One region of the Lysinibacillus sp. G1-3 genome, then DNA from elsewhere that is predicted to be linked to it. Evidence: riboswitches for the same ligand, from Rfam matches in the RefSeq annotation. Region 1 holds a riboswitch; the other holds the start of a gene.
What was found. Region 1 has a riboswitch for preQ1 ahead of ACVYAD_RS15510 (QueT transporter family protein). Riboswitches for the same ligand answer to the same signal wherever they lie in the genome.
Positions count from the first base shown of each region.

Region 1 (4,209 bases):
TCCCAAATCCTTTAAGAACGCCACTGTTTTCGAAATAGTATCAGGATGTAAATCGATTGTTCCTGTTACATTTTTCCCTGGCTTCTCTATAGAGTCAATGAGCTGTGCGCCAACAGCATCTGTTACAGAAGTAAAGATAATTGGAATATCGCTAGTTGCTGTTGCTGCCGCTTGTGCAGACGGCGTAGAGTTCGCAAAGATTAAATCTACGTTTGCACTTACTAGATTGTTTGCAATCGTCGTGTTAAGACTGTTATCCCCTTGCGCTATTTGTGGATCGTAATCTACTTTTAAGCCAGATTCTTCAATCGCTTTTTTGAAACCTTCAGTTGCAGCATTTAAAGATGGATGCTCCACAATTTGAGTAATCCCGATCTTATATGTTTTATCGTCTGCATTACCGCTCTCACTTGCGTTATTCGTTTCGTTCCCTTTCGAATCCGACGAACTAGAACCACTACCACCACAAGCAGCAAGTATTAAAACTAACCCAAATAACAGGAACGAAAGCTTTTTTAAATTGCTTTTCACAAATAATCCCCCCGATTTTGATCTCTTATATTTATCACACTTTATCCAAGCGAAGTGTGAACGTATCGCTATATTATCGTTATTAGCAAGGTTCGTCAACAACATTATGAATCTTCTGACTATTAATTCCAGTCGAATATTTTTTCTTTTCAATCAATTTGTCGCTTTAAACCGCTAAACTACGCTGTTTTTACAATTTGATTTCTTTTTCTAACATAACAAAAAAATTTTTTACAATTTAGCGAAGTTATTTTTCCGACATCTAATTTTAAGTAATATATGTAAAAACTAAAAAACCTGACAATGAAAATGTCAGGACTTCATAACAGCTTTAATTCACTCTTACTTTTTCAAGTTTTCAACTAGCCAACTACTTTGAGTAAAGGGATATTTTAGAAGTTTGAGTAACGTCTTAAATTGGTGAATAAAAACAACCTGCGAGTGCTTTAGAAGTATTACTCCCTTTATGGTTAGACGTGCAATACTCTTTTATTTCTTGCTAGTAGATCTACAGAAAGTGTTCATTTTAGTCCCCCTTTTTACATTTAATGCATATGATGCATATGAGATTAGTGCCGTTCCCAAAAAGGAGGAATACCATGAATAATGATAAAATCGATTTAAATCAACCTTCTTATTCGCAAGAACATCAAAATGCAACTACAGGAAATATTGATACAATCATTTCTAATCTATGTGACAGTCTATTTGAATTTGCTCTGGATTTCACCCTAAATGCCTTAGAGTATACAAAAGAAATGGAAGAGGAATTAGAATATACAGATGAATTCAAGAAACAAGTTAACGATTTAATTTTTGAAATAGAAGAAATTAAAAATACTTTAGAGGAGTAATGTCTAAAAGTGCTGTTCATAGTCATTGGATATATTCATCCCCCACTATTTTGTACGTCCATTTTCAATCAATAGAGCCTCCATTCACCTTTGCCCCAAAATTTGCTTAATTATTTAGTGTTTTAAATTACTGAAATGGTCACTTGTTAAAAGTACTGTTTTAACAAGTGACCGGCCAGATCCACGACTTCTAACTTTCGAGGTTACTTCTCATCTGCTATTTCTGCATAACTTTTTAGTAGGTGTACAAGCCCCTTTTCATAGGCATTGTCATAAAAAAACTTTGACAAAGATCAAATTATTATCGTTAATACTATAATTTTTTACACGTAGCTATTTACAAATAAGCATGAACATTGATATGATTGCATTTGCTTCACGTGGTTCGTAACCATCCCACGTAAAAAAACTAAGGAGAAATAAATATGAAAATAAAATTTTTAGCAACGAGTGGCATTATTGCCGCACTCTACATTGCTATTACATTATTAGTCGCGCCATTTGGCTTTACAGAGGTGCAGTTCCGAATATCGGAAATGTTTAACCATTTAGTTGCGTTTAATCCACGCTTTGCCGTTGGGATCATTATTGGTGTATTCATCTCTAACCTCTTTTCACCACTCGGCATCTACGATTTAGTTTTCGGTGTAGGCCATTCGATGATTACTCTTGGGTTGCTCATTCTTATTTGTAAATTTGTCAAAAATATTTGGGCACGTTTAATCATTAATACATTTTTATTTACTTGTACAATGTTCATCATTGCATTTGAATTGAATTTAGCGTTAGAATTACCATTCTTCTGGACATGGTTAACTGTTGCTGCAGGTGAATTTGTTGTCTTGGCGGTTGGTGCACCGATTATGTATGTATTGAACAAACGCTTAAACTTCAAAAATTTAATTTAATTTTATTGACGGATCTTTTAGATTCGTCTTTTTTTATTTCTTGGAAGACACCTTGACAATATTCTGAAAATATCCTACAATTCATTTCAATAAATGCTAGGAAAAAGAATAGTAGCAAGCGCTAGTACTTAAAGAGAGCTGATGGTTGGTGCAAATCAGTAGTACCTACTTGTGAATGGACTTTGGAGCAGCCTCATCAAATGTGAGGACGAAGTTACTCCCCGTTATCGGAGTACGAAAGCGCGCAATTATTGCGAATGAAGGTGGCACCACGGTTACTCGTCCTTTTTACAGAAGGATTGTAGTGGCTTTTTTTTATGGAAAAATTAGATAGAGGAGTCGAGAGAAGATGAGTACAGTAGCAGAGAAAAAAGGATATTTTGGTGAATTTGGCGGTAGCTTTGTTCCCGATGAGCTTCAAAATGTTTTAAGTATTTTAGATGAAAACTTTCAAAAATATAAAGACGATGAAGACTTTAATAAAGAGCTGGATTATTATTTCCGTGAATATGTTGGACGCAAATCTCCACTTTATTTCGCTGAAAATTTAACAAAACAATTAGGTGGCGCAAAGATTTATTTAAAACGTGAAGATCTTAACCATACTGGTTCACATAAAATTAATAACGTTCTTGGACAGATTTTATTGGCCAAGCGCATGGGTGCTCATCGTGTTATCGCCGAAACAGGTGCAGGTCAGCATGGTGTAGCAACAGCAACTGCTTGTGCAATGTTCGGAATGGATTGCACAATTTATATGGGTTTAGAGGATACAAAACGCCAAGCATTAAACGTCTTCCGTATGGAGCTTCTTGGTGCAAAGGTAGTAGCTGTTGATAAAGGTCAAGGACGATTAAAGGATGCAGTGGATGAAGCATTTGCTGATTTAGTAGAAAACTACGAGACGACTTTCTATTTACTAGGTTCTGCTGTTGGGCCTCACCCGTTCCCTTCAATGGTGAAGCATTTCCAATCCGTTATTAGCCGTGAAAGTCGCGAACAAATTTTAGAAAAAGAAGGCAAGCTACCAGCAGCAGTACTTGCTTGTGTCGGCGGCGGTAGTAATGCGATCGGTGCGTTTGCAGAGTATATTGCAGATGAAAACGTTCGCCTCATCGGTATTGAGCCAGATAAGGCTGCCACATTAAATGAAGGAACACCGGGTGAATTACACGGCTTCAAATGTTTAGTACTGCAAGATGCAGAAGGCAATCCATTACCAACCTATTCGATTGCCGCTGGACTAGATTATCCTGGAGCTGGTCCAGAGCATAGCTATTTAAAAACAATTGGTCGCGGAGAATATGTAACAGTGACAAATGAAGAGGTGCTCGAAGCATTCCAAGTGCTATCAAAGGTTGAAGGCATTATTCCTGCACTTGAAAGCTCCCACGCCGTGGCTCATGCACTTAAGCTTGCGCCAACATTATCCCCGGAAGAAAGCATTATTATCAATATCTCTGGTCGTGGAGACAAAGACGTTGAACAAGTATTCCAAATGCTAAATAAATAAAGATAAAGAGCGACTTCCCTTTGTGGAAATCGCTCTTTAATCTATACGAGTGAACCTAATTTCGGATAAATTTCTGCTACATTATCTCGAAGCCTAGCTTTCAGAAACTTTCCAACTGATGTTTTTGGTATTTCATCTAAAAATACTACATCGTCTGGTACCCACCATTTTGCAAACTGGCTTTCTAAAAATGCAAGAAGCTCCTCTTCACTTGCTGACATTCCTTCCTTCAATACTACACAAGCTAACGGGCGTTCTTGCCATTTGACATGCGGAATTGCGATAACTGCTGCTTCCAGCACAGCGTCATGAGTCATTAATGCATTTTCTAAATCAACCGAGGATATCCACTCTCCACCCGACTTAATTAAATCCTTCGTACGATCTGTTATTTTGATAAAGC
Region 1 is NZ_JBWHYQ010000013.1:132,236-136,444, forward strand. It holds gene ACVYAD_RS15495 (ABC transporter substrate-binding protein) at 1-531, opposite strand, end outside; gene ACVYAD_RS15500 (hypothetical protein) at 1,131-1,385, shown strand; gene ACVYAD_RS15505 (DUF1259 domain-containing protein) at 1,385-1,495, shown strand; PreQ1 riboswitch class I at 1,760-1,804, shown strand; gene ACVYAD_RS15510 (QueT transporter family protein) at 1,811-2,293, shown strand; T-box leader at 2,383-2,583, shown strand; gene trpB (tryptophan synthase subunit beta) at 2,643-3,806, shown strand; gene ACVYAD_RS15520 (long-chain fatty acid--CoA ligase) at 3,848-4,209, opposite strand, start outside.

Region 2 (4,209 bases), on a different contig from region 1:
TTCGTTTATCACGATATGATTACGCACCCAGCATTCGCTACTAACCCAGACATAAAAAAGGTATTAATTATCGGTGGTGGTGATGGTGGTACTGCTCGTGAAGTACTACGTTACGAATCAGTAGAAAAAGTAGTAATGGTAGAAATCGATGAGTTAGTATTCCGTTTGAGCCAAAAATATCTTCCAATTACAGCTGCTGATGTTGAAGAAGATCCACGTATGGAAATGATTTTCGATGATGGCTTAGCTTATGTTCAAAACGCAGCTGATCAGTCATTCGATTTAATATTAGTAGATTCTACTGATCCAATTTCAGTCGGTGAAGGTTTATTTACAACAGCTTTCTATAAAGAATGTTACCGTGTATTAAATGAAAAAGGAATTTTAATTAACCAACATGAATCTCCATACTTTGCCGAGTATGCAGAAAACATGCGCAAAGCACATAAAAAAATTAAAGGTATTTTCCCAATCGCGAGCGTATATCAATTCCATATGCCAACATACCCATCTGGACACTGGCTATTCGGATTTGCTTCAAAAGCATTACATCCAATTAAAGATATTCAAGTAGATTCTTGGGATAAATTTGGCCTAAAAACGAAATATTACAATACAGATTTACACGTTGGTGCATTCGCACTTCCTACATTTGTGAAAGAGTCACTTGATCGTGATGAATAAGAGGCTGGGACAGAACTAAATCGTTCCTTTCTAAAGCCGAATAAAATCTTGATTAACAAAACAAGATGAATATAAAATCCGAACGATTTCAAAAAACTTTATAAAAGTTTCATTGGATAGTTCGGTTTTTTTGTTGGGTCTGAAAGAAAATGTTCATAAGGGCGAGGTCATCCTGAGGTAAGAAATTAATAAAGGGTTACTCTACTTGAAGTGACCCAAAGTATAACTAAAAGATTCTATTTGAACTTATCTAGTTTCTTAACTTTCATTGAAGCTACTTCTCCACAATTCTTACAAATAGTCAAAATCATTGGTGAACCTGTAATATTTAGCTTATCGATCCTAGTTCGTACGCTACAGCAAACTAGTGAGCAATTTGGAAATAAGACTAAATAAGGTAATCCACAACTTATGACGAATCTCCAAGATTTTATGAGAAATCATAATCAAAACCAAAAGAAAGCGTGCATTCTCTGCGCATTTTGTAAAATTAATCTGTTCTTATGTTTTTATAGCAACAATCTTTTAGAAACAGCCTTTAAAAATCCATTTGACGTTTTCTACTATTTTTTGTATTATATTTGAGAAAAGAATGCCCGGACTAGAACGGGAGAGGTTCATAGCTGATACCCTCTATAAAAAACTATGGAAACATGATAATTATGCCATGTCCATATCGGACGTGGCTTTTTTTATGTTTTTACTTACGTTTTATTAGAACGATTGGTGATGCCTCTCTTGAAAAGTGTTGGGAAACATTTTACAAGGAGGTTTTTTTATGTCTGGCCGAAGCCATACAGAAGGACTGTAGGATTTACCATTATTGAGTAACCAAAGTACACAATATTTTAATTCGGAAAAATTGATTATCGATAACTACGGTATTGAATCGTTCAATTAAGAAAGAGGTATTTAGCTACCCTCTAAAAAAAACTAAAAGAAGCAGTACTTTTTCTTATAGTGCTGTTTTCTTGAAACAAGGGAGTTTTTACAGATGAAGCAGGAAAAAGCAATTGTTGTATTTAGTGGAGGTCAGGACAGTACAACTTGTTTGTTCTGGGCAAAAGAACGTTTTAAAGAGGTTGAAGCAGTAACTTTTGATTATGGCCAAAGGCATCGTCTTGAAATTGAATGTGCAAAGATGATAACAGAAGAGCTCGGTATCAAGCATCACATTCTTGATATGTCACTCCTGAATCAGCTTGCTCCGAATGCATTGACACGACAAGACATAAAGGTAGAAGACGGAGAAAATGGTGAGCTTCCATCGACTTTTGTACCTGGTCGAAATCTTCTCTTCCTTTCATTTGCGGGCGTTTTAGCGAGCCAAGTAGGAGCTAAGCATATTGTAACTGGCGTTTGTGAAACGGATTTTAGCGGATATCCGGATTGCCGAGATGTGTTTATTAAATCCTTGAATGTAACGTTAAATTTATCGATGGATGATTCCTTTGTTATTGATACACCGTTGATGTGGCTGAATAAGGCACAAACATGGGAACTTGCTGATCAGTTTGGAGCACTTGAATTTGTTCGGGAAAGAACGTTAACTTGCTATAACGGTGTAATAGCAGATGGCTGTGGTGAATGCCCAGCATGTAAACTGCGGAAAAAAGGGCTTGATGAGTATTTGAGTTACAGGAAGGAGTCATAAGGCATGTCAGATTTTAGAATCGTCGATAAGCTCCAAAAACTAAATGTAGATATTCAAAGAAATCAATTGAACTATCATGCAAAGCGCGTTCTCGTAAGTAAAGAATTTACCTTCGATGCTGCTCATCATTTACATAACTATGAGGGGAAATGTAAAAACCTGCACGGTCATACGTATCGCGTAATATTAGGACTGAGTGGTTACACTGATGAACGGGGTTTGATGATTGATTTTGGTGATATTAAAGGAATATGGAAAGAAAAGATAGAAATTCAATTGGATCACCGTTATTTAAATGAAACGCTTCCACCAATGAATACGACGGCAGAAAATATTGTTGTTTGGATTTACGAAAAGTTGGCTGCGGCCTTGCTTGATGAACAAAGATATAACGGTGCGCGTGTTGAGTTTATCCGCTTATATGAAACACCGACTAGCTATGCAGAAGCGAGACGGGAGTGGATGGAAGTTGAGTAAGATACCTGTTATCGAGATTTTTGGACCGACGATTCAAGGTGAAGGAATGGTAGTTGGCCAAAAGACAATGTTTGTGAGAACGGCCGGCTGTGATTATTCCTGTTCTTGGTGTGATTCATCATTTACGTGGGATGGCAGCGGAAAGCATCTTATTGTTCAAATGACAGCTGAGGAGATTTGGTCTGAGCTGAAACGTCTCGGAGGCAGCGGTTTTTCATTTGTTACGATTTCAGGAGGCAACCCTGCACTCATCCAAAATTTGGAGAAGCTCATTGCCATTTTAAAAGAAAATGACATAAAGGTCGGGGTGGAAACACAAGGTAGTAGGTGGCAAAAATGGATGTATGAGATTGATGAGTTGACAATTTCCCCAAAGCCACCTAGCTCTGGTATGACGACAAACTATTCGATGCTCTCTGAAATCTTCGAAAAACTTGAAAATCGAAACAGTAATCATCATGTATCTCTTAAAATAGTCGTTTTTAATCAAGAGGATTACGAGTATGCTAAACAAATTCACCATCGATATCCAACGATTCCTTTTTATCTTCAGGTCGGTAATGATGATCTCACGACGACTGACAATTCAGGATTAATACTACATTTATTAGATAAATATCATGCACTGATAGATAAAGTGATGAAGGATGAGGAATTAACAGATGTCAAAGTACTGCCACAGTTGCATGCCCTTGTTTGGGGGAATAAAAGAGGGGTATAGTACACTTATGGATTTAAGACATATTCTATTTGAAGTAGAAAATACTATTTTAATAGGAAGGAAATAATTCCCTTATGTAGAATAATCTATATAAGAATAGAAAGTATTCTAGATGAGGTGTTCGATTGAATAAAATAAGAAATGAAACGGAAAGATTAGTTATTCGATTTCTTGAAGAAGGTGATTATTCTTCTTGGCTAGCCCAGTATGAAAATCGTTTACCTTCTCAACATAAATACGATCAAGGTAAATTAGATATGAGCATCTGTACGAAAGAATGGTTTCGTGATTTAGTTACTAAACATCAGCAAATGGCTGAAGATGACAAGGTCTATGTATTTGGAGTGTTTAGAAAAGAAGATAATACTCATATTGGTTTTATAGACTTTTCGACAATTATGAGGGAAGAATTTCAATGGGCCAGGTTCGGATATACAATTCATAACCAGTTTTGGAGAAAAGGTTATGGGAAAGAGGCTGTAAAAGCTGCCTTAGATCTAGCGTTTAAAAAATTACATTATCATCGAATAGAAGCTCATATAAACCTTGATAATATAGCATCTATAAAGTTAGCAGAAAGTGTTGGAATGGTGTATGAATGCACGAGGCAAGGATTCATATTCGAGGACGACAAATGGACTGATCATCTAGTTTATTTTATAAACGCAAAATA
Region 2 is NZ_JBWHYQ010000002.1:149,937-154,145, forward strand. It holds gene speE (polyamine aminopropyltransferase) at 1-684, shown strand, start outside; PreQ1 riboswitch class I at 1,291-1,337, shown strand; gene queC (7-cyano-7-deazaguanine synthase QueC) at 1,679-2,338, shown strand; gene queD (6-carboxytetrahydropterin synthase QueD) at 2,342-2,815, shown strand; gene queE (7-carboxy-7-deazaguanine synthase QueE) at 2,808-3,536, shown strand; gene ACVYAD_RS02755 (GNAT family N-acetyltransferase) at 3,662-4,209, shown strand, end outside.
Region 2: another riboswitch for preQ1. It lies ahead of queC (7-cyano-7-deazaguanine synthase QueC); the one in region 1 lies ahead of ACVYAD_RS15510 (QueT transporter family protein).